One region of the Cellulosilyticum sp. WCF-2 genome, then DNA from elsewhere that is predicted to be linked to it. Evidence: a T-box and tRNA genes for the amino acid it is inferred to sense, from the RefSeq annotation. Region 1 holds a T-box; the other holds one or more tRNA genes.
What was found. A T-box is a leader RNA that pairs with one kind of tRNA and senses whether it is charged. The one in region 1 lies ahead of pheS (phenylalanine--tRNA ligase subunit alpha), so its partner is inferred to be a tRNA-Phe.
Positions count from the first base shown of each region.

Region 1 (15,477 bases):
TTACCTTATCTAAAGGATGCCCACTGAGATAGATTCCCATGACTTCCTTTTCATAATTTAATAGCTCTTTACTATCAAATTCAGGAATGTCCGGTAAATGATCCTTATCTTCTACAACTTCCTCGCTGCCCAAACCAAATAAGTCTATTTGTCCCTGAATATTGTTTTTACGATTCAAGTTAATACCATTGGCAATTTGCTTATAAACAGCCATATATTGACTACGTCTACCTCCTAAATGATCAAAGGCACCAGCTAAGATAAGACTTTCAATACTTCGTTTATTAGTATCCTTACTTTCCATGCGATTATAAAAATCTGTCAAGCTTTTGAATCGGCCATTTCGCTGCCTTTCTTCTACAATGCGGTCAATCACGTTTTTGCCTACATTTTTAATAGCAGCTAGTCCATAAATAATCTTGTCACCATTGGCATCAAAATAAGCATGTCCCTCATTAATATCTGGTGATAGTACCTCAATACCCATTCGCTTACAAGTCTCCATGTAACCAGTAATCTTGGTGGTTACATCCATAACCGATGTCATAAGCGCTGCCATAAATTCAACTTTATAATAAGTTTTCAAATACGCTGTTTGATAAGCAACTACAGCATACGCCGCTGCATGTGATTTATTAAAAGCATACTTAGCAAAGTCTACCATTTCGTCAAAAATCTTATTACCAATCTCTGCTGGAATATTATTTTTGACACAACCTGGTACACTATCGCCATCACCATATAAGAAAATTTCACGTTCTTTATTCATCACATCAATTTTCTTTTTACCCATAGCACGTCTTAAAAGATCACTTCGTCCTAGGCTATACCCCGCCAAATCACGCACGATTTGCATAACCTGTTCTTGGTACACAATACAACCATAAGTGTTTTCTAGAATAGGCTCTAAAGCGGGGTGGGTATAGGTAATGCTATTAGCATCTCTCTTACCTTGTACATATTTAGGAATAAAATCCATAGGTCCTGGACGATACAGAGAAACTCCAGCAATAATATCTTCTAAACAAGTAGGTGCCAGTTCCTTCATGAAGTTCTTCATACCAGCACTTTCTAACTGGAAAATACCTTCTGTATTTCCCGAAGCAATCAGTTCATAAACCTTTGGATCATGATCATCTATTTTTTCAATATCAATATCTATGTCGTGATTCTTTTTCACTAACTTAACAGCATTATCAATAACTGTTAAAGTACGAAGACCTAAAAAGTCCATTTTTAAAAGTCCTAATTCTTCTAGTGTCGTCATAGGATACTGAGTTGTTACAACACCTTCGCTGGCATTAAGTGGTACATACTCTACAACAGGTTTATTGGAGATAACTACTCCTGCTGCATGCATAGAAGAATGGCGTGGAAGCCCTTCTAACTTCATAGACGTATCTAATAAATATTTAATTTGCTCATTGGTATTATAGAGCTCTCTTAGCTCATCATTCATATTCAATGCTTTTTTAATGGTAATCTTAAGCTCATTAGGAATCATCTTAGCTACTTTATCCACATCTGCATAAGGCATATTAATGGCACGACCTACATCTCTAATAACCGCTCTTGCTGCCAAAGTTCCGAAGGTGACAATTTGTGCTACTCTGTCTGCACCATACTTACGAATAACATACTCTATGACCTCTTGTCTTCTTTCATAACAGAAGTCAATATCAATATCGGGCATGCTGACACGTTCTGGATTAAGAAAACGTTCAAAAAGCAATTGATATTTAATAGGATCGATATTGGTAATCTCTAAGGTATAAGCTACAATACTACCAGCTGCTGACCCTCTTCCTGGTCCTACTGGAATATCATGGTCTTTTGCGTATTTAATAAAATCTCCAACGATAAGGAAATAATCGACAAAGCCCATTTGAATAATAATGCCCAACTCATATTCTAAGCGTTCCTCAAGTTCTGGGGTAATGGTATCATAACGTTTTTTAAGACCCTCATAACAACGTTCTCTTAAAAATGTTTCTGCCGTCTTTCCCTCTGGTACATCAAACTTTGGTAATTTCAGTTCATGGAAGGTAAAGTCCATGTGACAACGCTGTGCTATCTTATTGGTATTCTCTAAAGCTTCCTCTGCATAAGGAAAAAGCATAGCCATTTCACTGGGACTTTTCAGGTAAAACTGTCCACCTTCGTAAACCATACGATCTTCATCTTCCATGGTCTTCCCTGTTTGGATACAAAGAAGCACTTCATGTGGATTAGCATCTTCATCCTTAATATAATGCACATCATTAGTAGCTACAATAGGTATTCCTGTTTCTTCAGCCAAACGAAGTGTAAGCTGATTAACTTTTTGTTGATCCTTAATCCCATGGTCTTGTATTTCTAAAAAGAAGTTACCTTTTCCCATAATCTCTTCTAAGGTAAGAGCTGCTGCTTTAGCTTCTTCATAGTTATCATTTAATAATCTTCTACTCACTGGTCCTGCAAGACAGGCCCCCAAAGCAATAAGCCCTTCATGATGCTCACGAAGAAGCTCTATATCTATACGAGGTCTTCTGTAAAAACCTTCTATAAAACCACTAGAAACCATTTTTATGAGGTTTTGATAGCCTTTATTATTCTCGGCTAGTAAAACCAAATGATAAGATCTAGCATCTACTGGCTCTTTATCAAAACGAGTACGTGCAGCTAAGTAGACTTCACATCCAATAATAGGGTTAATGTCTCTTTGTTTCGCTGCTTTGTAAAAATCTATTGCACCAAACATCACACCATGATCTGTAATAGCAATACTGTCCATTCCCAATTCTTTTACACGATCCAGTAAATCATTAATTTTAGCTGAACCATCTAATAAACTATATTCAGTATGCACATGGAGATGGGTAAAATTAGTTATCATCACCTACTTAACTCCTTTCTCTTTTCTGTCCTCATTATAACATAGATGTAAATGGCAATATAGCTCTAAAAAGCAAGAAAGAGGTAGGTTATAAAACCTACTCCGTTTTATAACCTACCCCGCTATTATATCGCTATTTAGTTTTATAAACCTAAAGATAATGAAGAATGAAAAATCAATAATGAATAATGGTTAATTAAAACATTTTCCTATTCTTGTTCTTTATTATTTAGTGCTCTTTTAGCTATAAATTCTTCACTCTTCATTCTTAATTCTTCATTGGTTTTCTATAAGTAATCGATTAACACCTGCTAATTTCACACATACACAGAAGAGCTCCATAGCTTTTTGCAATTCTTCTACTGTAGGATAAGTTGGTGCAATACGAATATTTCTATCTTGTGGATCATTTTGATAAGGGAAAGTTGCACCTGCACCTGTTAATACAACACCTGCTTCTTTTGCAAGTCTAACGGTTTCTTTTGCACAACCTGGCAAAGTATCTACAGCTACGAAATAACCACCTTGTGGTTTAGTCCAGCTTAAAAGTCCTGTACCTGCTAATTCCTGTTCTAATGTATTTAAAACAATCTCAAATTTGGGTCTTAACTCATTACCTAACTTCTTCATATGCACACGAATACCATCTGCATTTTTAAAATAGTTAACGGTACGAAGTTGATTGAGTTTATCATGACCAATAGTTTGAATACTCATATGTTTTTTGATTTCTGCAATATTACTTAAGCTAGATGCTATTAAAGCCACACCTGCACCTGGGAAGGTGATTTTGGAAGTAGAGAAGAAATAATAAACGCGATTCTCATTACCCGCTGCATGAGCTGCTTCAAAAATATCTTTAAGTTTAACTTCATCATAAATATGATGAACACCGTAAGCATTATCCCAAAAGATTCTAAAATCTTTTGCTGCTGTTTGCATACTTGCCAAACGATCTACTACTTCATCACTGTAACAAATACCTTGTGGATTAGAGTAAAGAGGCACGCACCAAATACCTTTAATACTTGCATCTTCTTTTACAAGTGATTCTATATAATCCATATCTGGACCATCTTCATGCATAGGTACTGTAATCATTTCTATCCCTAGATCTTCACAAATAGCAAAATGTCTATCATAACCTGGACTTGGACAAAGGAATTTAACCTTGTCTAATTTACACCATGGCAGTTCTCCTTCTGTACCAAATAAAAAGAGACGTGTCATCGCATCATACATTAAGTTAAGGCTTGAATTTCCTCCAATAATCATATTGGCTGGTGCAATATTAAGAAGCTCTGAAAATAGTTTTTTAGCTTCACTTAAGCCATCTAACACACCGTAGTTACGTGCATCAGTGCCATCTTCTGTTATATAAGTTTCTAATGTAGACAAAATATCATTATTAAGGTCTAATTGTGCACTAGCTGGTTTCCCTCTAGACATGTCTAACTTTAATTTTTGTCCCACATAATCTGCATATTTTTTCTCAAGTAATTGCTTCTCTTCCATTAATTGTTCTATTGAACACTGTGTAAAATCTAACAACTTAATATCCCCCTTATCTCAGGCTATTGATGATGATTTATTTCTAATAATATAATACACTGTTTTGAAATTTTTGCAAGTCAATACTTAAATTCTTGCAAACTTTTTTTATAGATTTGTTTGTTTTATATATTTTTTATATATAATCTTCTTATTTAAACGACATTTTGCCATTTTTAATATTATAGATGGCTTATTTCATTTTTATAAATGAAGGAGTCTTACTATTTTAATTCAAAAAAATGGTATTATCATACACAATTTACAAACTTATAGTCTTCTATTCCTTTATGCTCATAAAAAAAGCAGAGCAGTATACTGCTCCACTTTTTCCTTTTATGATTAGTCTCTTAATTTAGCACCACAATTCATTTCTAGGCCATTAAGGACTTTTTTCATTACCTTTTGAATATCTTCATCTACTAAAGTACGGTCTTCTGCTCTAAAAGTAAGTTTAAATGCTACTGATTTATATCCTGCTTCAATTTGAGCGCCTTCATAAACATCGAAAAGCTCTACTGTTTCCAGTAATTTACCACTACGTTGTTTAATCACCTTTTCAAGTTCGCCCACTAATGTTTCCTTACTTACTAACATAGCAATATCTCTTGTTGTTGCTGGATATTTAGGAAGTGGTTTAAAAGTAACATTATGCTCTATGGCTTCTAACACTGTAGCAAGATCTAATTCTACCATATAAACTCTTGTATCTAAATTATAGTTTTTAGCTACCTGTGGATGTACTTCTCCAAAGAAACCAGCATTTTTACCATTAATTAAAAGAGTCGCTGTACGACCTGGATGCATGTAATCTAATTCGCTATTTCTAATCACTTCGATATTCTCAATATGAAGCTGTCCCATTAAGGTTTCAATCATACCTTTGATAGAGAAGAAATCTGTATTTTTACCATAAGCTCCCACTGTTAGTTTCTTAATTTCTGCTGGTAATAAGTTTTCACCTTGTCTTTTAACATCTGTAATCACTTCTTCTGTAACAGGTTGTTTCACATAGATTTTACCAATTTCATAAAGAGCAGCTTCTTCTACTCTTCTATTAAAGTTAGTAGAAAGAGAAGTTAAAATACCATTTAAGCTGGTTGTTCTCATAATACTAAAGTCTTCTCCAAGTGGATTCGTAATCTTCATCGCATCTCTTAATGGACTATTTGCTTTAATACAAAGTTTATCAAATACTTTTGGACTTTCAAAAGAATAAGTTAAAGCACCATAAATGCCATAACTACTCATGACGCTTCTAATTTGATCATATGTGATTTGTTCAAAAGTTTTTGCCCCTCTGGTAGGTTCTGCTTTTTCAAGTGTTGGTTTAATTTTGTCATAACCATATAATCTTGCTACTTCTTCTGCTAAGTCTGCCATCATAGTTACATCACTTCTAAAAGTAGGAATAGTGACTGTCTTAGCATCTTTATCTACAGCAAACTCAACTGACTCAAAATAAGCTACCATTTCATCTTCTGGGATTTCAGTACCTAAGAAATTATTGATCCATTCTACATCGTAAGGAATGGTTAGGACTTCTCTTTTTCTTGGATAAATATCAATTTTGCCACTTACCACTTCACCTGCACCAGTCATATTAATAAGCTGCGCCGCACGTTCAAGTGCAAGTGTAATATTATTTGGATCAAGTCCTTTTGTATATTTTACTGAAGAATCACTTCTTAGATTTAACTTCTTCGAAGTTTGACGTACGCTATAACCATTAAAGTTAGCACATTCAAAAAGAATGGTTGTTGTTTCTTCAGTTACTTTTGAGTTTTCTCCGCCCATAACACCAGCAATAGCTACTGCTTTTTCAGCATCTGCAATCACAAGCATACTTTCATCTAATGTTTTTTCTTCTTCAAATAGGGTAACAAATTTTTCGCCTGCTTTTGCATTACGAACATGAATTTCATGTCCTGCTAATTTATCATAGTCAAACGCATGCATGGGTTGACCAAATTCAAGAAGCATATAATTGGTAATATCAACAATATTATTAATTGGACGAAGACCTGCTGAAAGCAAACGGTCTTTTAACCATTTTGGTGATGGACCAACTTTTACATTTTTAATAATTCTCGCTGCATAACGAGGACATAAGTCTTCATTTTCAATAGCAATAGAAGCCATCTCAGCTGCATTACCACCTACTTCTTCCACTGTAATGCTTGGGAATTTAAAAGGTTTCTTAAAGGTAGCTGCTGCTTCTCTTGCAATCCCTAGAATACTAAAGCAATCTGCACGATTTGATGTGATTTCATATTCTACGACTTGTTCACCAAGACCAAAGTGAGGTTTTACATCTGAACCTAGTTTAATATCATTATGGAAGATATATACTCCATTATGTGGTGCATCTTCAATATCTTCTTCACTAAAGCCAAGTTCCTCTACTGAACAAAACATTCCTTCTGAAAGTTCGCCTCTAAGCTTACCTGCTTTGATTTTAAGACCTCCTGCTAAAGTGGCTCCATCAAGAGAAACAGGTACTACATCACCTAAATTCACATTTGTTGCTGCAGTTACAATTTGAAGCGGCCTTTCACCTGCTACATCTACTTGCATAATACGGAGTTTATCTGCATTAGGATGAGGCTGAACATCAATAATTTTACCTGCCACTACCTTTGTAATTTCTTTACCGCTTTCTTCTACTGCTTCTACTTTTGAGCCTGACATTGTCATTGCGTCTTCAAAAGTTTTTATATCTACATCTATATCTACATATTGTTTAAGCCAGGACATAGGTACGTTCATTTGATTTTCTCCTTTCTACTTCCCTTAGAATTGTGATAAGAAACGAATATCGTTTTCGTAGAATAATCTTAAGTCATTAATATCGTATTTAAGCATAGTAATACGCTCAAGTCCTACACCAAAAGCAAAACCTTGGTATACAGTAGGGTCAATACCAGCCATCTCAAGCACCTTTGGATGTACCATACCACAGCCCAGAATTTCAATCCAACCTGAACCTTTGCATACATTACAACCTTTACCACCACACATAACGCAAGAAACGTCTACTTCTGCACTTGGCTCTGTGAATGGGAAATAGTGAGGTCTAAATTTAACTTCTACTTTGTCCCCAAATAGTGCTTTTGCAAACTCTGCAAGCACACCTTTAAGGTCACCAAAGGTAATATCTTTATCAATCACAAGACCTTCGATTTGATTAAACACAGGAGAGTGAGTAGCATCTACTTCATCTGAACGATAAACACGACCTGGTGCAATCATACGAATAGGTAAACTTTCACTTTCCATAGTGTGTACTTGAACAGGAGAAGTTGCTGTTCTAAGAACAAGTTGACTATTAAAATAGAAGGTATCTTGCTCATCACGTGCTGGATGTTCTTCTCCTAAGTTAAGGGCATCAAAGTTATAGTAAGCTGTTTCTACTTCACGGCCTTCTACAATTTCATAACCCATTCCAAGGAAAATATTTTGTACTTCTTCTAATGTTTTTTGAAGTGGATGCATATGACCAAGGTTTAACTTTTTACCTGGCATAGTGATATCTAATACTTCTTCTTGAAGTTTCTTATTTTGCTCAGCTGATTCTAAGGCTACTTTTTTATTAGCAAGACTTGCTTCAATGTCTGCTCTTACCTCATTGGCAATTTGACCAACAACTGGTCTTTCTTCATTACTTAAATCTTTCATATTACGAAGAACCGCTGTTAATTCACCTTTTTTACCAAGGTATTGTACACGAAGTTCTTCAAGAACTGCTAGGCTATTAGCTGTTTCAATACTAGTAATGGCACTATGTTTGATCATCTCTAATTTATCTTTCATTGTAAAACTCCTTTCTTATTTTCACTTAATGAATCAGTAATGGCTGGTCATGAGAAAACAAAATAAAAAAGCTCCGTCCCCAAAAAGGGACGAAGCTTATAGTCTCCGCGATACCACCCAAATTTTTATACCAAAGGTATAAACACTCAATTAGCTCTAACGTTGCCACCGTTATCTTCTACTTTTAATCATTTCAAAGATAAAGCTCCAATGTGAAATTCAAAAAATAGGATTGCCAAAAGGTACTTGCAGCCGGTGATACCTTCTCTCTATTGGGTCTTATTTTTCTACTATGCATCTTCTTCGCTTTTCATGTATAAACATATTAGTTATTATTGTACTCACTATCCGTTTTTTGTCAAGTAGTACTATTATAACTTCTATGTCCTTAACGATTCATTAGATGCCATCTGTATATTTATTGCAGGCTATCACTATTTCCAAGTAGATAGCTTTCTAGTTTTAATAAGTCTCCCTCATTAACTGCCCCATCCTCATTAACATCTGCACTCTTTAATGCTATATCTGTTAATAGGCTTACTCCTAATAAGTGTCTTTTTAGTAGTGCATAATCGGTAGAATTGATACTTTGATCACCGTTTAAATCCCCTTTTATACCGGTTTCACCTGGATTTTCAGGTTGTGTACCATTATAATAAGCTGCTACTGTAATCCCCTTATTTCCTAATGCTACTTCATGATCTAAGCCAATAAATTTCCCCTCTGCATTTTGCCATAAAGCTGATTTTAAGAAAGCATATTTGGCTTCATCCCAGGTTGCAAAATCATAGCCTACTAATCCTCCTGTATCTCCTGAATTAGCATTGTAGCACCAAAATGTGTGATGAATTTTATTTTTAATCATATAATCTCTTAATAAAGTCATCCACTTTTCATTTTTGCCGCCATCCATAAAGCCACCCCATTCACCCATTAGTAAAGGAGCAATGCCTTCTTCATTAATATAAGCCCAGTTATCTCCCCAACAATCTTCATAAAGTGTTTCTGTTGTGAAATCTTTTTCAAACCATGGTTGCGCATAAACAAGTGGACCATAATCATGAGGTGAATACACCACTTGTGATTGATAGACGCCTAAATCAATAGGATAGTCTTCAACACCTCTTAAATTCCCACCCCACCAATTGTAATAATAATGAGGTTTCATATATTCATCACGTGTGGTATAGTCATATCCTTCCATTGGATAAGCTTCTACACCTTCAATAACTATAAGCAAGTTTGGATTAATAGCTAATACTTTAGCAGCAGCTGTTTCAGCTGCATACTTCCAGTTGTTTTCATCTGTTGAATTATCCCATTTAGCCCATACTTTATCTTGTCCTGGTTTTCCATGAGGTTCGTTTTTAAGGTCAATAGCTAAAATCGTATCATCATTTTTATAACGCTGCGCAAACCACTCTAGTGTTTCATGGTACATTTCAATAGGATGAGCATCATCATACCAAACCGGATAAATATGCCCCATAGCATTAGTCTCTGCACTATGAATATCTAACATGATTTTCATACCATTTGCCTTGCACATCTTAACCGCTTCATCAAATAGCTGCAAACTACTCATACCAGCCAGTTCTGGATTAACATATTCATTGACATTCGCTTTTTTTGCCGTACCATTTTTCCATTCATAAATCAGCTGAGTAGAGATAGGAATACGTAAGAGATTAATACCCCTGTTAGCCATTTCATCTAGAGCCTTTTTCATATTCACGCTCCATACACCATCGAATACATTGGTTCCTGTATTAAATCCAAACCAATTAGTACCCGTTAACCATACTTCATTTCCATCTTGATCAACTATCTTATTCCCTTTAGTTGTTAACCAATCATCATCTAATTTTGCTGTAGCAGCCATTAATGTGCTAGGCATTCCTATCATTACAGCCATTAAAGCACTTAGTGCTAAACTTGTTACTTTCTTCCCTATTTTCATAAGACGCCTCCTTACTTCCTATATACTTTTTGAAATGTTACTTCACTTTAAATAGAACCGTTATCTTCTTCAATTGTGCATCTGCAATATCTTTCATACTTAATACTTTAAAAGGTGCACTTGTAAAATCCTTTTTAGCTTTAATTTTCACTTGTACCATATCGCCTGATTGCGTAATCAAATCACTTCCATCTTGCTCAGCAGAAGCAAAGAGTAAGTTAAAGGTTCCTTCCGTTTGATGAATAGCTGATTTAAAGCTAAGCTCTGAATTAGGAACAATCTCACCAGCTAGTATTTCCTGTACTTCTATCAGCTCTTTATCATAAGTAAAAACAAGATTAGCATTGTTAATACCTGTAGAAACATTATTAAGTTTTATAGGAATAATGGCTTCTTCTCCTGCTTTTAATTGAAGAGTTTCTAGTGTCATAGCAAAATCGTAATCTGTTGTATCCATAATCTGTAAATGAATTACAGAACTTTTGCCTGCATTAAAGCTAACAACTAATTGATAATCTCCCTCTGCTAGACTCTCTAGATAAGAGGCATTGAAGGTTAAGATTCCTTTGTCATCTATACTATAGTCACTAGTCCCAAGACTTCCCCCATTATTCTTAATACTTGCCAAGGTATTGCCATTAAAAGTGATTTGTGTTTCACAAGCGCCACTAACCGCTTTATTTTTATCATAGCTCAGTTCCAAAGGCGTCACGATTGCATCCACAACACCTTCATTTCTTGGTTCACTTCCACTAATAAGCACGCCTTTATAATAAAGTGTAACATGCTCACTAATGATATATGTATTAGGTGTGGCTTCGTAAGAATAGTCATTTGCTTGATTATAGTTTTTCCAACTGCTATTGGTAATTCTCATTTGTAATTCAATAGTTCCATTGGGCGTTAATTGGCTTAACCCTGATTTGAAACCAATCTCAACATAAGTATCTGCATTTTCAGTAGGACTAGATAAAGCTTCAAATTTGCTTGTTACAGAACTTGTTATGGTTTCATACCCTTTGCTCCCCATTAATCCTGCATGGTCACACCAAAGTGTCTGAGTTAAAGGTTCATCTACCGTATAGTAATACCTGACCTTTAAATCTTCCAGATTAATTGTTTCATTACTTGTATTCGTGAGCTTGATTTTTCCACCCATAGTATTGGTACTTATACTTGCCATCGTATTACAATATTCCAGTTTTACTTGCGTTGTAGCTGCTACTAGCTGACTTGTCAGTAATGAAGTCGTAGCCACAGCCAAACCAATTGCCCATAAACTATTTCTTCTTTTCATCAAAATTCCTCCTTTTTAAGTGTGTTCGTCACTTATTTATTTATAAGTATAAATAATGATTCTTTTTTAACTATGTTTTTAGTTCATCATGTTCAATTTATAGGTACAAAATGCTTTATTATTTGACCTTTTCTTTTGATTCTGCTATCATTATATTGACGAATTATGGTCTCTTGAAAGGAGTTATCTTATAATGAACAGAAGAGGGAATTGTATTATTGGACAATCTGGTGGCCCTACAGCTGCCATTAATGCCTCGCTCAGTGGTGTATTACAAGGTATTTTAGAAAATGATCTTTATTCTAATGTATACGGTATGGTCAACGGTATTGAAGGTCTATTACAAGGCAAATACTTAGACTTATCAGCCAAATTTCAAACCAAGGAAGAACTTGACAGGCTAACACATACGCCATCTATGTATCTTGGTTCTTGCCGTTTTAAATTACCGACTTGTGAACATTCAGAAGTCGTTTATCGTGATTTATTCCGCTTCTTTGAAGCCCACAATATTAAAACTGTTTTTTATATCGGTGGTAACGATTCAATGGATACGGTTTTAAAACTGTCGGACTATGCTAAAGCACATCACTATGATGTCAATGTTATTGGTATTCCAAAAACAATTGATAATGATTTACCGATTACAGATCACACACCAGGTTTCGGAAGTGCTGCTAAGTTTGTAGCGACTTCACTTTTAGAAATTGCGCATGATACCTATATTTATAACATTCCTTCTGTAACCATTGTTGAAATTATGGGAAGAAATGCAGGTTGGCTTACTGCAGCTGCTGCCCTTGCACGTAATAGTTATTCGATGGCTCCTGATTTAATTTATTTACCAGAAGCTGTTTTTGATAAAGAACGTTTTATTGAAAATGTTAAGGCTATTAAAGAAAAAAGAAAAAATGTCATTATAGCCGTTTCAGAAGGGATTAAAGATAGCGAAGGCCAATACATTTCTGCTTCTACTAGCGCAGTAGACTCTTTTGGTCACAAACAATTATGCGGTGTAGGTAAGACCCTAGAAAATCTCCTTAAAGCAGAACTGGGCTGTAAAGTACGTTCTATTGAACTGAATGTGCTTCAACGTGCTGGTGGACATATTGCTTCTCTTACTGATCTCGAAGAAGCTGTTATGATTGGTAAAACAGCTGCTACTTTAGGTGCTCAAGGTGAAACAGCTAAAATGATTTGCTACAAACGTCTTCAAAATAGTCCTTATCAAGTAGAAACCTTTGCTTATGATATTCATTCTATTGCTAATGGGGAAAAAACAGTTCCTTTAGAATGGATTAATGAAGCTCAAAATGATGTAACAGATGAACTGGTTGCCTACTTAATACCTCTTATTCAAGGGGAAGTCTCATTAAGCTTTACTTCAGGCATTCCTAACTACTGCAACATTGACCACTTATTTACACCTGGCTATTTTAAAGAATACAAATAAACTTATATCATTTTTAGGGATTGCCTCATTCATGTGGCAATCCTTTATTCTCTGCTTTTTATATCCTTCTTCTTCAACACTCTGCTTCTTGCCCTTCTTCCAACTTAAACTATACAATTTTTAGAAAAGAATATATAATATTTGAGATAAATGAATTATTATTTCATTGTTACATCGCTTATAAATTTCTAATAAAGTTTAGGAGGCTTTGTTATGATTATTGTAATGAAACAAGGGACTACCCCTAACGATATTCAACCTATTAAAAATCAACTTGAACAAGCTGACCTTTATGAACATGGTATTCGTACATATGAAAGCGCAACTCGTAATACTCTAGATATGAGTGCTATTCCTGTCATCAAATCTAAGAATCACCTGCCTATTATTGTGGACCCTAGTCATGCGGCAAGTAAACTTATGAAAAAACTAAGCTCTATTATTGCAGCTTCTGTGAGGGCATTATCATGCATATAGGCATCATCGGCCTTGGCCTTATTGGAGGGTCCATTGCTAAGGCTATTAAAAGAGTCCATGTTCAAAATAGTTATATTATTGGTTATGATACTAATGCTGCTGACTTACATAGTGCATACGATGAAGGTATGATTGATTTTATGGCCACTGACCTAAAGTCTGGCTTCTCTAATTGCTCTGTTGTATTTATTTGTACACCTGTCACTACTATTAAAAGCGTTGTAACTGAGCTGCTACCTTATCTACCTAATGATTGTATCTTAACTGACGTGGGCAGTACAAAATATCATATCATGCAAGAATTAGAGCCAATGATAAGTACAGATAGTAAACGCATTTATTATGTAGGTGGTCATCCTATGACAGGATCAGAAAAATTTGGTTACAGTGCTTCTAGTGCTCATCTTTTTGAAAATGCTTATTATATGCTTACCCCATTAGGAGATACACCTGATTTTATCTTATTTATTTTACAAAAGCTCATTGAGCGTATGGGCGGCATTCCTTTAATTCTCTCTGCTACTTATCATGACTATGTGACAGCTAACATCAGTCACTTGCCTCACATTATCGCAAGTAGCCTAGTCCATTTGGTAAAGGAAAATGATGGAGATGCTTCTTATCTTCATACACTAGCTGCTGGCGGTTTTAAAGATTTAACACGTATTGCCTCTTCTAATCCTGATATTTGGACAAGTATTTGTTTAACTAACAAAGCACAAATTCAAAGAGTTTTTAGTGGCTATCTCGCTATTTTGCAAAACTTCTTGAACTGCCTTGAAAAGGATTCAGAAAAAGAGCTTTACAGCTTTTTTAATACTGCTAGGCTTTATCGTAATACCTTTAGTGAAGGTGCTTCTACCGATTTGTCTAAACATTATGCGCTTCATATTGATGCTAAAGATGAACCTGGTATTATCGCAAAAATCGCCACCTCGCTTAGTGACCATCATATTAACATTAAAAACCTTAGTGTCATGAGTGATCGTGAATTCGATGTAGGTGTTATCAAAATTTTATTTGGAACTAAAACCGATTTATTATTGGCTACAGAAATTCTATCTCAGCATCATTACACACTTTATTATTAAACAGCTTAGGCGTGCCTATTGAGGCAGAAGATACTACAGTCGCTATTCATGCCAAAGGCCTACATGGACCTACTGCTAAAATAGCCTTTCATATAAAGAGCATGGTATTGTCCTCCTTTAGGACTAATACCATGCTCTTTGTCATATAATAAGCAAAATTCACCTTTATAATTATTACTTTTATATTACGTATTATTTCTATTTATTTACCCTTTGTAACATTTATGATATAGTAGACCATGGAAAGGTGGTATGTTATGAAAAACAAACTCATTAGTTTTTTATTACTTCTTATGATGCTTGTTATACCTCTTCAAGCGAATACCTCTTGTAAGCTTATACTTAATGGTATCACTTATAAACCTACTTATACACCGATCATCTCTCAAAAAAATCTTTTTTTATCGCTAGATGATTTGGTTAATATGACCTATTCTACATACAGCAAAAGTAGCAATAATACTTACCTTTGGTCACTCCCAAAAACAACTTTAGAACTTACGACCAAAAGTAAAATTGTAAAGGTTAATCAAAAACAACAAACTCTTAATACTGCACCTTTTACAGTTAATGATGTACTTTATGTTCCCATTAACTTTTTAAAATTAGCTGATTATCCTTACACTTTGTCTTCTGATTTAACCCAATTTGAATTAACTTCACTCTTACCTTATTCAACATCAACAGATACCTATACCTCTCATACAACTTTATCTACCGACTATACAAAATTAGAGGATATTTTTACACCACTTCTAAAGGAGGATAGCCAACCACTTATTAAAACAGCCATTAAATATAATCAATATTTAAGTTTCGCAAGCAGTTCCTATAAAAAGGATATCCTTGCAGGATTAAATAAGGTGATTGGTTCTTTACCTGAATTAGAGGTAACTTTTAGAAATCTCGACCTACTAAATGAAACACCAACTTGCAATAGTTTAACAACCTATCCTCTAA
Region 1 is NZ_CP034675.1:3,507,685-3,523,161, forward strand. It holds gene EKH84_RS15845 (DNA polymerase III subunit alpha) at 1-2,875, opposite strand, end outside; gene EKH84_RS15850 (aminotransferase class I/II-fold pyridoxal phosphate-dependent enzyme) at 3,152-4,390, opposite strand; gene pheT (phenylalanine--tRNA ligase subunit beta) at 4,769-7,195, opposite strand; gene pheS (phenylalanine--tRNA ligase subunit alpha) at 7,220-8,239, opposite strand; T-box leader at 8,322-8,552, opposite strand; gene EKH84_RS15865 (cellulase family glycosylhydrolase) at 8,658-10,199, opposite strand; gene EKH84_RS15870 (cellulose binding domain-containing protein) at 10,237-11,496, opposite strand; gene EKH84_RS15875 (6-phosphofructokinase) at 11,690-12,949, shown strand; gene EKH84_RS15880 (hypothetical protein) at 13,163-13,426, shown strand; gene EKH84_RS15885 (prephenate dehydrogenase) at 13,417-14,517, shown strand; gene EKH84_RS15890 (stalk domain-containing protein) at 14,775-15,477, shown strand, end outside.

Region 2 (15,477 bases), 580 kb from region 1:
AAGTTTCTACAATAGGTCTTGCTTGTAAATTAGTACGATAAATAATAGCCATTTCTGTTAAAGGAAGTCCTTCATTCTTGCGTTTTATAATTTCATTCACAATTAAAAGAGCTTCTTCCTTAGCATCCTTACAAGGAATAAACAAAGGAGCACTCCCCTTGGCATTAGGCGTTGTTAATGCCTTAAGATAACGTTTAGTATTGTGCTCAATAAGAGCTAGGCTATAGTTAAGAATCATTTGTGTTGAACGATAATTAACATCTAAATAAATCTCTTCTACTTCTGGAAAATGCTTTTTAAAATCTAGTAAAAACTCAGGCTTGGCACCTCTAAACTGATAAATACTTTGATCATCATCACCTACAACAAAAATTTGACGTTTTGCTTCTGCTATTTTTTTAATAATACGAAACTGTACTTCATTAATATCCTGAAACTCATCAATTAAGATATATTGATACTGCGCTCTGACAACTTTTAAAATAGCATCATCGTTATCTAACAAGTAATAACAAGCTACTAGCATATCATCAAAATCAAAGGCTTGATGACGCTCTTTAAAGGCTTCGTAATGTTTTAAAAGCTTAATAAACGCTTCTCTAGAGATCCCTTCAGGATAATAGTTTTTGGATTCTATAAGTTGGTTTTGCATAAGTGATAGATGCTTTGTAAAGTTTTCTATAAAATCTTCTTCTTCATCAAGCTCTAATTCTTTTATAAGGTTTTGCAAGATACTTTTCTTTTTATCTTCTAAAAGTAAATGTTCAATGGCATAACGTCTTGGGTCTGAGCGTCTTAAAATGCGATAAAATACACTATGTAATGTACCAAATGTTACACCTGTTACACCATGAATTTTTTCATAACGTTGTTTCATTTCTTCCGCAGCTAATTTACTAAAGGTCACGACAAGTATATGCTGTGGTGCACAGTTTAATTGCTCAATCATATAATGAACACGATTAATAATGACATGTGTCTTTCCTGAGCCTGGTCCGGCAATGACCAAGGTAGGTTTAAGTAAACAGGTCACAGCTTGTTTCTGGCTCTTATTTAAATCCATGATATTTTCCCTCTATTCCAGTCAAATTAAGAGATGAAACAATCATCCCTTTAAATTATAGACAAATTATATTATAATAAACATAATGTTTTTATGAAAGGGGTTAATTAATGGATTTAAGTTGGTTGCCATCATTTGCGTGCTTTGTCATGGGAATATTCATATTAGGACTAACCTTTAAACAAAGAGTAGAAAAGACGAATAAACAGAAAAAAGGGGATTGGCGAGAGGCATTAGAAAAAGAACATACCATGCAGTTTGTACGTGCAAAAACTATTCCAGAGAATTTATTTTTATCAGTTGATTTTGAGAAATATCCTGTGGTTAACAATTCTAGTTGCCAAGAAATTTACTTGAAACTTCTAAATTGTGCTAAAACTCCTATGGTTAATTTAAAACAAATGTCTAACTTAGAAATTAAACAGCAATTTGGACCTAGTGGATTAGACATGTTAACAAGTTATGAAAGAAATTATTTTAACTTTATGGATATATCTTATGAATATGGTAGTATATTATATGATAATGGCTTCGTTAAAGAAGCTAGAAAAGTTCTAGAAATGAGTATATTATATGGATGTGATGCATCTAAGTGTTACTTGTTACTGATTCAAATTTATAAGTTAATGAATGACTCTGAGGCACTCAATCAGATTAAAGAAACTGCCATGAAAAATATGAAGAACTCTCCACTCTTAGAAAAAGTTCTTAGTCAGTTATCTTAAAGATAACGTCTTAATGAAAGTGAGATGATAAAATGAATATTGGTATTTTTTCAGATACCTATTCTCCACAAGTTAATGGAGTTGTAAGCTCTATTTTAACCTTGGAGAAGAAATTACGCGAACAAGGCCATAATGTCTATATTTTTACGATTAGCCATCCTGATGCAGATGATCATTCACCTTATGTACATCGTATAGCGAGTTTGCCCTTTATATTTTTAAAGGATCATCGTGTAGGGATTATTTATTCTAATAAGGCAGTTCATAAAATTAAACGATTAAAGTTAGACATTATTCTTTCTCAAACAGAATTTTCAGTAGGTATTTTTGCAAAATTAGTAGCTAAGAAGTTAGATATTCCTATTGTGCATACGTATCATACAGTTTATGAAGATTATATGCACTATGTTTCTAAAGGAATCGAGTTTTCACCTAAAATCGCACGTAAATACAGTAAATCTTTTTGTAATGGTGTAGATGGTGTTGTTGCTCCTACTAAAAAAACAGAAAAGCTTTTAAGAAGTTATGGTGTAAAAAAACCTATTAGTATTATACCTACAGGCATTGATTTTTCACCTTTTAATTGTGAAAAATATGCTGCTGAAGAAATTCTCCGTTTAAAGGAGACATTTCAAATCCCAACAACTGACCCTGTTATCTTATTTGTAGGGCGTGTTGCAAAAGAAAAAAGTATAGATGTACTTATAGAAGCTATGCCACTTGTTCTTAAAAAGCTACCTACTGCTAAATTAGTTATAGTCGGGGATGGGCCTTCTCGTTTAGAACTAGAGGAATTAGCTACAAAGTTAGGTGTCAGAGATTCGGTTATTTTTACAGGAATGCAACCATGGAGTGGTATTGGAAAAATGTATCAATTAGGTGATGTTTTTGTCAGTGCTTCTGTTACAGAGACACAAGGGTTAACTTTTGCAGAAGCTATGGCTGCAAAATTGCCTATCGTTGCACAAGAGGATGAGAGTATTGCAGGCCTCATTAGAGATGGCTATAATGGCCTACTTTTCCATAATCAAGAAGAATTATCAGAAGCTTTAGTCACTATTTTATCAGATTCTAGTTATAGAGAAAATTTAGCAAATAATGCCCTCTACTCTGTTAAACCTTTATCTGCTGAAACTTTTGGTTTAAATGCTGAGGCATTTTACCATGAAATATTAGATCAATTTTATGAAGCTAACCCTCATAAGAAACCTCGCCTTCGTTTAAAGAAGCTACTTGCTAAGAAGAAACAAACTTTAAATGACAATATTAAAAATACATCTAAAGACCGCATAGAAGATGAGCAATAAAAAAGTTCCTAGTGTAATCTAGGAACTTTTTTGATTAATACATATGACCTTGTGCTAATGCTTCTTGTGCTTCTATAGGAAGCTGTTTTTGAGAGTGTACTAGACCATAAGGGCAGTGGCTTAAAAACATACAGTTCAAGCATTTAGGACTACGTGCTGTGCAAATGCTACGTCCATGTGCGATCACTTGTGTATTATACCGAATCCAATGGGAATCTGGCAATTTAGTCATAAGATCTTTTTCTATTTGAACAGGGTCTTCATAAGGTGTAATCCCCCATCTAATGCTAATGCGCTTAACATGTGTGTCTACTACAATGCTAGGAATATGAAAGATATTTCCCCTAATAACATTGGCTGTTTTTCTACCTACACCAGCTAAAGTCACAAGTGACTCAATATCTGAAGGTACTTCACCATTAAAGCACTCTACTAGCCGTCTTGAACAAGCAATAATGTTTTTAGCTTTATTTTTATAAAACCCTGTACTTTTAATGGCCTCTTCTACATCCTTGAGTTCAGCTGTAGCAAAAGCTTCTACATTTGGAAATTGTTTAAATAGCTCAGGTGTTACTTGATTAACACGGTCATCTGTACACTGGGCACTTAATATTGTAGCAATTAAAAGTTCAAAGGGCGTGCGATGATGCAGGTAGCAAATAACTTCTTTAGGGTAATACGTATCTAATGTATCTAATAAAAAAGCAATTTGTTGTTTTTGTTTCATAGTTCTACTCCTTTTCTATTAAAATACCTTTTATCGGTGAAGAGGAATAATCAAATAATATCCCCATAGGAATCTGTAATAACTCTGCTGAATCATAGGTTTGACTTAAATAATTTTCCCATACATTATAACGGAAGTACTCTAAATGAGTTTCTTTATAGCGTTGTCTAGGAACCAAATCACTTAAATTCGGTAGATAGTTCATAATAAACAAATCATCTTTAAGTAGGTCATTATAATATACTTTATAGCTTGCACGATTTAAGGTTTCAAATGCTTCTGGCATTTCACGAATAGGTTCGTGAAGAATATAATCTAGTCGAATATATTCCTTGAGAAGTTCAGAGTTAACAGTAGTCTGCTGGGCTGCAAAAGTAATGAGATGAAGATAATAAGCTAGCTTGTTGTGTTGGATCAAATCATAGTCTTGTTCTTCCCAAAATACCATTAGAGCTTCAAAAAAGTCAAAAGGTGATTTAAAGCAGGTGAATAAATACTCTAGACTGTTATGAAAGCGACCGCTATTATAATATCTCTCTAAAAGCTCTTCTATGCTATGCAACTTCAGCATTTCATCAAAATTCATTTCTTTTGTATAAAGGATTTCATAAGGAGGCTCATCTTTATAAATAAGACCATAAGTTTCTGCTGATTTTCTTAATCCAGATCCTTTTAAAAGTTTTAGAAAGCCTAATTGAAATTGCTCAGGACGTAGGGCAATTACATCATTAAAGGAATTTCTAAAAGAAGCATAATCTTCATAAGGAAGACCAGCAATTAAATCTAAGTGTTGATGAATATTACCTAGTGCTTTTATTTTTCTTGTTATTTCTTTAATATCTTCATAGGGCATTTTACGAGAAATGGCTTCTAGTACTTTCATATTAGTAGATTGGACACCTATTTCAAATTGAATAAGACCATTTCTAGCACCTTTTAGAAGTTCTAGCATATCATCATCAATTAATTCTGCTGCGATTTCAAAGTGAAAGTTAGTAGAGCCATTATCATTTGCTATAATATGCTCCCAAATGGCCATCGCATAGGCCTTTTTAGTATTAAAGGTACGATCTACAAACTTAACTTGCTTGACGCGCTGTTTTAGGAAGTAAGTAAGATGCATTTTTACGCGTTCTAAAGGAACAAAGCGTACGCCTTTATGCGTGGATGAAAGGCAGTATTGGCAATTAAAAGGGCAACCTCTAGAAGCCTCATAATAAATGATTTTATGTTCTAAACCCTCTAAAGAGTCATATACAAAAGGCAAATGCTTTAAATCAAGTGGCTGACGAGGTGCATTTTTAATAATAACATTTCCCTTCTTATAAATAATACCATTTATATCGTGTAAAGAGCCTTTACCTTGGATACGATAGTCTAAGTATTGTTTCCAAGTCTCTTCCCCTTCACCTTCCATCACTAAGTCAATATCTAATGCTTCAAATAAGTGATCTCCTTCATAAGAAACTTCCGGTCCACCTAAAACTAGCGTTGTATGAGGTAAAAGCTTTCTTAATGTAGGAATCAAGGTTTTTACAAAAGACATATTCCAAATATAACAAGAGATACCGATAATATCTGGTTTTTCCTTATAGATGGCTTTAATCATTTCAGTTTCATTGTTATTAATAGTTGTTTCTAAAATAGTTATATGGGATTCATAGTCTTTACAGTAGCTTTTTATATAACGCAAAGCTAATGAAGTATGAATATATTTGGCATTAAGTGCTAATAATAATACTTTCAAATTAACAGTCCTTTCTATATATTGCTTGCCTCATTATAGCATATTTTAAAAACTTATCCTAACACAAAATAAAAGCAAAGGTATCACCCTTGCTTTTATATAAATCAATTACTTATTTAGTAGTTGTTTTAGTGGTTGTTTTATTAGTAGTGTTATTGTTAGTAGTAGTACCATCATTAACCACACCATTTTTTTCATTAACCACACCATTAGTTGCATTACCTGTAGGACTTGTGGTAGGAATTACTGTAGGGCTTACTGTAGGACTTACAGTAGAACTTGGCATTGTGCTTTCAATCGGTGGATTAGTTGCTGTAGTACCATTATTAGTTGCTGTGCAACCTACAAAAGCAAAACTCATCACAACAAGTGCTGATAAAAATATTAATTTTTTCATATGAATGCTATACTCCTTTTCATGAAATGAAATATTCTACGAAGTTAGTATGAGCACTAATTATGATTTTATGCATAAGCTTTTTAAATCAAGTAAGTTCAATAATATGAATAGAATGATCCGTATAGAGATCAATATACTTATCTTGTACTTTGATAATAGGTCTATAAACGCAGGCTGGATTAATGGCAACTACTTCTCCTATTTGACCATTGCTTAATTGAACGTAAGTTCCTATGTAATAAGTAGCAATATTAGTTAAAAATGTTAATAGAATTTTTGTATCAAGCTTTCCAAATACACCTTCTTGCATTAATTGCATCACATCAAAAGGTGAATGTTTTTTTTGATACGGCCTTTCTGAGAGCATAGCGTCATAAACATCTGCTACTGCTAATACTTTAGCGATATCATTAATATTTTCACTATAAACCCCATAAGGATAACCTGAACCATCCATTTTTTCATGGTGCATTAAGATTCCTATTTTAATATCTAAACTTATACTTTTATTATCTTGAAGTAGTTCATAAGAATAGCGAGAATGCTGCTTAATTTCTTCAAACTCACTTTCTGTTAGTTTATCTGGTTTATTTAAGATTTTAGGATCTATTTTCATCTTACCAATATCGTGTAATAGTCCAGCAATTAATAAGGATTCTATCATTTGTTCCCCATATTTCATCCATTTCCCAATCAGCATGCTTAATAAAGCAACATTAATACTATGTGTATATGTATAGCTATCAGCATATTTAAAAAGGTTAATACAACCAATTATTTTATAGTTATCGTTAAAGGCATCTTGCATTTGTAGCTTAACATTTTTAAAGGCTTCATAATCAACTACATTATCAGTTGTAACTTGATTAAGAAGTACTTGAACGGTATCTGTACATTTTTTATAGCTTTCTCTTGTTTCTTTAGTGATTTTCCATACATCATCCCATGTATTAACAAAAATAGTAACCTCATCAAAACTGAGTTCCTTTAAGGTTTCAATAGTTTCTGCTGTTAATTCTTGATTTTCACCCACATAGACTAAACCATTATCTAAATTTCTAACAGCTTCAGCAACTAGCATTCCTGGCATACATTCATTTAATGGAATTGTTAACTTTGGCATAGCTTTCCCCCTACATTATATTCTGTTATTACAAATTGTCTTATAACTAAATTTTATACTAATTCCATTTATTATACAATATAAACTAAAAAAAAGCTTTTGGTATTGAGGGTAAAAAATATCCCTCTCATATATCATGAGAGGGATATTTTTTAGTAAGCAACACCTTGCATATACATAGCATCAGCTACTTTTAAGAAGCCTGCAATATTAGCACCAAGCACATAATTATCTGGTTCACCATATTGTGTAGCTGCCTCACGAGAAACAGTGTGAATATGTTTCATAATACCTTTTAATTTTTCATCTACTTCTTCAAATGTCCAGCTATATCTCATACTATTTTGAGACATTTCAAGACCAGAAGTTGCTACACCACCTGCATTAGCTGCTTTACCAGGAGCAAATAGAACGCTTGCTGCTTGGAATACTTCTACTGCTTCAGGAGTAGAAGGCATATTAGCGCCTTCTGCAACAGCCATAACACCATTTGCTACAAGCGCTTTAGCTGCTTCTTCATCTAATTCATTTTGTGTAGCACATGGAAGTGCAATATCACATTTAATAGTCCAAATACCACGGAAACCGTCTGTATAGGTTGCATCTTTATGTATATTAACGTATTCTTTGATTCTCTTACGCTCTACTTCTTTAATTTGTTTAACAGCATCTAGATCAATACCATTTGGATCATAGATATAGCCATTTGAATCACTAAGTGCTACAACTTTAGCACCAAGTTCTATAGCTTTTTCAGCAGCGTAAATAGCTACGTTACCAGAACCAGATACAACTACTGTTTTGCCTTCAAAGCTTTCACCTCTGGTAGCAAGCATTTCTTGTGTAAAGTAGCAACAGCCATAACCTGTAGCTTGTGTTCTTACAAGAGAACCACCATAGTTAAGTCCTTTACCTGTGAGCACGCCAGTAAACTCATTACGTAGACGTTTGTATTGACCAAACATAAAGCCAATTTCACGAGCACCTACACCAATATCACCGGCAGGAACATCTGTGTCAGCACCAATATGTTTGCTAAGCTCAGTCATAAAGCTTTGACAAAATCTCATAATTTCTTGGTCTGATTTACCTTTTGGATCAAAATCACTACCACCTTTACCTCCGCCCATTGGTAGACCTGTTAAGGAATTTTTAAAGATTTGCTCAAAACCTAAGAATTTAATAATACCTAAGTTTACAGATGGATGGAAACGAAGTCCCCCTTTATATGGTCCAATAGCACTATTGAATTGTACACGGTAACCACGGTTAACCTGTACATTACCGTTATCATCTACCCATGATACACGGAACATAATAGCACGTTCTGGTTCTACAATACGTTCAAAGATTCCTGATTTAACATATTGTGGGTTGCGCTCAGCAACTGGCTCCATACATAATAATACTTCTTTTACTGCTTGATGAAACTCTGGTTGTGCAGGATGATTTTTTTCTACTCTACTCATTAAGTCCTGCATGTACTCCGTACGAAAACTCATAGATACGCCTCCTATAAATTAAGTTCCTGCGGCTCATCTTCCGCTAAAAACATTTTATCATAATACGAAATTTTTTCAACAAAATAATTCATTTTTATTGAATTTTATTGAATTATAAATAAAGATGTATTAATCAATTTCTGATTATAATCATAGTATTATCAGGCAAGTTTTCATAAAGCCATTTAGCATCCTCATCACTTAAAATGATGTTTCTTCTTTTAGTTCTTGCACCCAGAGATTTACTAGCGCTGGTAAGTATATTCCAGTAAGCATCTCTTATGTAACCTTGAAAGCCATATTCATCACTAATTTTTATCCAAAAATTAGCACCCTCTTTATGCACAGCATCTTCATAAACATCTGCTTTACCTTGTAAATAATATGTGCCAAGAGGAGGTGCATATTTTCCTTCGCCTAATGAGCAAACCATGGTCTTAATCTTTTTTTCGCCTTGATAACAGTAAACTACTGTATTTTGACTACAAACTACTTCTAACCATAGACGATTTTGCTTTAAAGTAGTTGTGGTAAATTGAACCGTTTCAGGTTCACTTATTTCACCACTTGCCACCTGTGTTTGAAAAATAGCTTCATATGTTGTTTCTGGTTTTAATCGATCTTGCAAAATAAAATAGGCATGATGAGCATCTGTTAGTATGCCATTAATTTTATCATTCGCAATCATAACAGTAGCTTTAACAATAGGCTCTTTACTTTCTAAAGTTAAACGTGGATAAAGACCAATCCATTTATCTTGTTTAGCGGGATAAGTCTTAGTAATAGATGGTTTTTGGTCTACCTGTAACACAAATACTTGATCTTCATCTAGTAGGGTTCCCGTATGTGAAGGCATGCCTGTCTTGAAAGAAAGAACGTAACGTTTACCATTTTCTAAAGGTGATTTAGGAGTAAAAACAAAACGCGTTAAATCTGTATATTGTTTACCATTAGTAGCTGTTACCATATAAGGCTTGATATAAAAAGTTGCGTCGCATTGCAAAAATTTATTGATTTGAGTAGCGTTCATAGGTGTACTAAATTGAACTTCAAATGAATTACTACTAGAAATAAGAAAATCATTTTGTGGACTTAGTATATGAATTGGAGCTTTAAAAGCAATATGTACTTCTTCAGATTTACAAATTCCTTGCCATTTTGTAGGGGCATTTTCAATAAGCATCTTTACTTTTTTCCCTTTAATTAAACTGGTTTCTTTGACTTTTATAGATACAACTTCTGGTTTAATCCAAGTAACTGAATAGTCTACATTATTTTCATAAGGCACTTCACCTAACCATTTAATGTACTGTTCGAAGCCGGCTTGTTCCATTGGTAGTAGAAAATTGATTGTAATTTCCGCATAATCTTTTTTCACTTCTACCCAAGATAAATTAAATCCTTTAATTAACCATAATAAAACGAGTATTACTACAATAGTAAATGATAAAATTGTTAATTTTTGACGATATCTATTCATATTACATCCCTCCAACTTGTCTACAACATATCATATGATAGAAAAGGGACAAACATGATAAATTTTACTGTTAAAAGCAAAAAAGGTACTATTGAAAAAATAGTACCCTTTTAGTCTTTTGTTAGTGTACGGTTTTAGATCCTATAAAAATGCCTAAAGCCGGAATCGAATTAGGAGGATTTTTAGCCCTATGTTTAATTTACGGTTTTAAACATAAAAAAGTGCCCAGAGCCGGAATCGAACCAGCGACACGAGGATTTTCAGTCCTCTGCTCTACCGACTGAGCTATCTGGGCATCTGGAGGGAGAAGGATTCGAACCTTCGAAGCTATCGCAACAGATTTACAGTCTGCCCCCTTTGGCCGCTCGGGAATCCCTCCATACGATATGTTTTCTTAACACTTGTACATCATAACAAATACAACGTATACTGTCAATATTTTTTGTATATAAAACAATTATTTTTTATGGTATGAAATTTTATGACATTATAGTATAATAGATAACATACAAAAGCTAAAGGACGGTCAATTTATGAAAATTTTAGTTGTTTCTGATGTAGAAAGTAATTATATCTGGGACTTCTTTGATAAATCAAACTTTCAAGATATAGCTTGTGTGATTTCTTGTGGTGACTTAAAAGCATCATATTTATCCTTTTTAGTTACTATGCTGGCAGTTCCAGTGTTTTATGTTCATGGTAATCATGATAAGGGCTATCTCACACAGCCTCCTGAAGGTTGTGATTGTATCGAGGATAAGGTTGTTACTTTTAATGGTTTACGCATTGCTGGATTAGGTGGTTCTATTGAATATAAAGGTGGTCCATTTCAATTTACTGAAGAAAAAATGCAAAAACGCGTTAAAAAACTTGTTAGAACTTGTAAAAAACCCATTGATATTTTAGTTACTCATTCTCCTACCTTTGGAATAGGGGACAATCCCAATAGTCAGTGTCATATAGGATTTAAAAGTTTTTATACGCTTTATGAGCAGCTTTTACCTAAATATCATTTGTATGGACACAATCACTTTACTTATTCATCTAATGCTAAACGTATTTTAGTACATAATAATATTCAAGTTATTAACGGATATAATTATTATATTTTAGAAATCTAAAAATAGGGAGTAAGGTTAATAACCTTACTCCCTATTTATTTACCCGTAATACCTTGCATATAAGAAAATGGATCTACAGGTGTTAGTGTTTTAATATCTGGAATTTCTCCTTCTACTCCCTCTACTAACCAATCCATATGAATGATATCCTCATAATCTAAGTTTTCGCCAGCTTTGGCTTTTATCACATGATTTTGATCATAGATAGGTCCTTTAAATACATCAAATTCATTTCTAATAATCGCTTGCTTAACATTCTCAATCAAATGTTTCATTGGAGCTGTCATATTACGGTTAGAATATAATAAATCTACGATGCCATTATTCATGCCTTGCCAAAAGTTAACAGGCATATCTGAACGATTGTTATCTTCTTGTATGCTCTTCCAAGTACCATTTAATATATTTTGAATAACTTGTTCATAAAATACACCCCAATTCCAGATAGCCATAGCATAGTGGGTTTTTTGATGTGTATTTTGATTAATACTATAAACACCATAGCCTTTGGAAATATCTCCTGGAATAGGGAGATCTTCATTTGAAATAATATCTGCACCAGCATTAAATAAGGTTTCTGCTACAGCTTTACCGCCCTCTGGATTATCCCACCTATTAGTCCAAAGTGCCTTGACCTTAACTCTAGGATTAACGGCTTGTGCCCCTAAAGTAAAGGCATTAATACTACTTACTACCTCTGAAATAGGATAAGGTGCAACATAACCAATCACATTAGTTTCTGTCATTGATCCTGCAATCATTCCTAATAAATAACGTGGTTCATGGATGCGTCCATAATACAAGGTAAGAGATTTATAAGAATGGGTTGCTGCACAATTAAAAAATTTAACATTTGGAAATTCCATGGCAGCTTTTAATGCTGGAGCTAAATAAGTAGGGCTAGTTGCAAATACGATGTCATAGTGATCATTTGCTAAGGTCTTAAAAGCATCAAAAGCTTTATCGTTTTCAGGAACTCCTTCTATTTTAGTGGTTACGATTTGATCTTTAAATACATTATCGATATGTAATCGACCTAATTCGTGGGCATATGCCCAACCTGATGTAGAAACAGGTTTAGCATATACAAAAGCTATTTTTAATACTTTTTTTGAAGTTACTAAATCAGATAGAGATGAGAATACACTTTTCTTTTTAGGAGGTTGAATAACCTCTGTTTGAACATGAGTTGTTTCGGCTTCTATTACCTTTAACTCATCAATAATATTTTTGACTTTTACTTTATAGGCTTCTGGTGTAATCTCTTTAGAAAGTCCATAAATCTTTAAAAAGGTTAAAAAGGCATCACCAGTTGTAATATCTAGTTGATCACCGCCTTGCTCTAAATAAAGCTGTCTAAAGGGACGATAACAATTAGCTAAAAAGATTTTATCTGCCTCATCTTCTGTAGTCATAGTTCGATATTGTTTAACATAAGAAAGAAGCTCTGTAAAACGTCCGATTTCTGAAAACCAAATGGTATTGATGTGAGTTTCTTTGTAAAAATTCATAAACTCATAATAAATAGTATTTAGCTTATTATTAGGGTCACGTTTAGGAATGAGGCGAATGACTTGACCATTAATGGTGGTTCCTTCAACAAATTTCAAAACACTTACCCTTTTATTTCCCTCAATAACAAAGAAACGATTAAGATACTCATAAACTTTAATTGGATCTGCAATACCTGTTTGAATGTGGTAATCGTAAAGATACATCCACTTTGAAGCAAATTCAGTTTTGATATTCATAATAGGCATATAATTATCAGCAAAAGAAATACTTCTAGCATGAGTGTATGTTCCTACAATCTTATTAATAGGAATCTCCACTAGCCCTAAAGGAAATTCAGCTGCAATATCACCTGGTTGAATCATACTATCTAGGGCACGTAAGTAACCAGATTCGCCTTTTAAAAGTTTTTGATTCCAAGCTTGTTTACCGCTCTTATAAGCCTGCTCATAAGCATGTTGTAATTCTGTATGATTCATTTTTTTCACCTTAGCTTTCTACATCTATTTAAAGAATTATTTTCAAAATAAGCAGTGAAACTTATTTAAATTATTTGGGTGAAAAGATTTCCAAATGTTCTTGGTCTATCCCCCAATGAAGTTTATTATCTTCTATAGTATAAATCATCTGAAAACTCATATTCCCAACGGTATATTCTATAGTGTTTGGTGAAATAATACGATAAACACCCTCGGGTAAATTATTTTTAAAGGTAACCTTGCCATCTTTTGTAAAGGTTAGAACTTCCCCAGTTTCTTCTGATTGCCAAGTATGAACCAAGGTAATAGCCTCCTTTTGCTTAAGAAAAGCTAAACAAAAGAAACTTATAACAAGTAATCCTATAATCATTAAAACGGCTATAGTGCCTCTATAATGAGGCTTCCTTTTTTTCTTTAGCACATATTTTGGTTGATACATGATTCCCCCTAGTTTTTTCTTTATATTTTACACTAAAATAGACTTATTGACAATTCTATTTCATATAAGGTAATAGCTTTGTCATATCTAAGGGGATTTCTATTACTCCTGCTGCATATGGTGCTATTTCATATACATTAAAAACGATGACAATTAAGCCATCTTGATTAATATAAAAATTTTGCTCATCTTTAATACCTACAAAGCCACCATCGCCTACAAAAAAAACTTCACCTTGTTGTATTCTACGACTTATTTGTTCATTGATTCCGGCATTAATTAAGGCTTTATAATCCACTGTAGGTTTGAATAGATCTTTTAACGAAATAATTTTATTTTTTATTAAATCAATGGTAATATAACGTAGTTCACCTAAGCCATGAGCTCCTCCACTATATTGATATTTAAAAAACTCCAATGTATAGTAAGGGTATGGAGAAGGAATAGCCGTATAGCTTTCTAAGTATTCAAATTTCAGCGGCTTTAATCCATCGCGAATCATTTCTTTATTATATTGCAATGCTTCTGAAATGGCATTTTTTTTTCTGGCTTTTGCTTCTTTTAAAAGATTTTGATTGAATTGCCTTTGAAAGGTGCGATCTGTAAGGCCTTGGAGTTGTGGTATCTTCATGTCTAATGAAATCACTTCGGACTGATAATGATAAGACTTAGGACAAGCTGTTACAGAATTTTGTGTTGCCATTACGAAAATAGCTGCTCCAGGTTTTTCTTTAGCCGGTTGTGTTTTGGCATAAAGTGTTGTAAATAGCATGCAGTAAATCAAACCTAAAGCGCACATTGCTTGAATCATTCTTTTTTTATTCATTTTATGCCCCCTATATAATTTATTTATACTCTTATTGTACCCTTATAAAAAAACCATATGTTAGATAAACATTTGTAAATCTGCAAAGTATTTCATCTTGAAAAATATGTCATAGCTTTGTTTAAAAATTTTTCTAAAGAGGTGTCATAATGTCTTCTATTTCACAATGTGTTCAAGATATGAATCATTATTTTTATACCCGAAAAACTTATGATTTAAAACTTCGTATGTATTACTTAAAAAAATTAAAAAGTGCTATTTTGAATCATCAAAAAGAAATTGAAAAAGCGCTTCATAAAGATTTTAAAAAGCCAGCTTTTGAAACTTACTTAACTGAAATTTATACAACAATTTCAGAAATCAATCATACACTTAAGAATCTTAAAAACTGGTCAAAGCCTTTACAGTATAAAGGAGTACTTCCGGTTATAGGTGGCAATACAAAAGTATTGAAAGAACCCTATGGTATATGTCTTATTTTTTCACCTTTTAACTACCCTTTTCAATTAGCAATGATGCCTCTTATTGGAGCTATTGCAGCAGGCAATTGTGCCATTGTTAAGCCTTCAGAATATACACCAGCTACGAATAAAGTACTTCGTATGATTTTAAATGAAGTTTTTCCACCCTACTATGTAACACTTGTGGAAGGTGATAGCATGGTGTGTACTGAACTTCTTAACGAACCACTAGATTATGTTTTTTTCACCGGTGGCATAGAAACGGGTAAAAAGGTAATGAAACAGGCATCTGAACATTTAATCCCTGTAACTTTAGAATTAGGTGGGAAAAGCCCTGTTATTGTAGATCATACAGCTGATTTACGTTTAGCAGCTACTCGTATTGTATGGGGTAAATTTTTAAATGCAGGACAAACCTGCGTAGCTCCAGACTATGTTCTTGTTCATGAAAGTGTAGCAGATCGCTTGTTATGTTATATAGGTTTTGTATTACAACATTTTTACAGAGAAAAAAAGCATATGGCACATATTATTAATGAAGCACATTATGTTCGTTTACTTCAAC
Region 2 is NZ_CP034675.1:2,929,558-2,945,034, reverse strand. It holds gene EKH84_RS13120 (ATP-dependent helicase) at 1-1,063, opposite strand, end outside; gene EKH84_RS13115 (hypothetical protein) at 1,174-1,788, shown strand; gene EKH84_RS13110 (glycosyltransferase family 4 protein) at 1,821-3,095, shown strand; gene nth (endonuclease III) at 3,130-3,822, opposite strand; gene EKH84_RS13100 (B12-binding domain-containing radical SAM protein) at 3,827-5,569, opposite strand; gene EKH84_RS13095 (hypothetical protein) at 5,682-5,966, opposite strand; gene EKH84_RS13090 (HD-GYP domain-containing protein) at 6,055-7,092, opposite strand; gene gdhA (NADP-specific glutamate dehydrogenase) at 7,245-8,594, opposite strand; gene EKH84_RS13080 (L,D-transpeptidase family protein) at 8,728-10,074, opposite strand; tRNA gene EKH84_RS13075 (tRNA-Phe) at 10,297-10,369, opposite strand; tRNA gene EKH84_RS13070 (tRNA-Tyr) at 10,373-10,453, opposite strand; gene EKH84_RS13065 (metallophosphoesterase family protein) at 10,608-11,195, shown strand; gene EKH84_RS13060 (BMP family ABC transporter substrate-binding protein) at 11,231-13,186, opposite strand; gene EKH84_RS13055 (hypothetical protein) at 13,257-13,625, opposite strand; gene EKH84_RS13050 (DUF3298 and DUF4163 domain-containing protein) at 13,681-14,451, opposite strand; gene EKH84_RS13045 (aldehyde dehydrogenase) at 14,601-15,477, shown strand, end outside.
Region 2: it has a tRNA-Phe gene. The T-box ahead of pheS (phenylalanine--tRNA ligase subunit alpha) is inferred to sense a tRNA for this amino acid. The anticodon was not compared.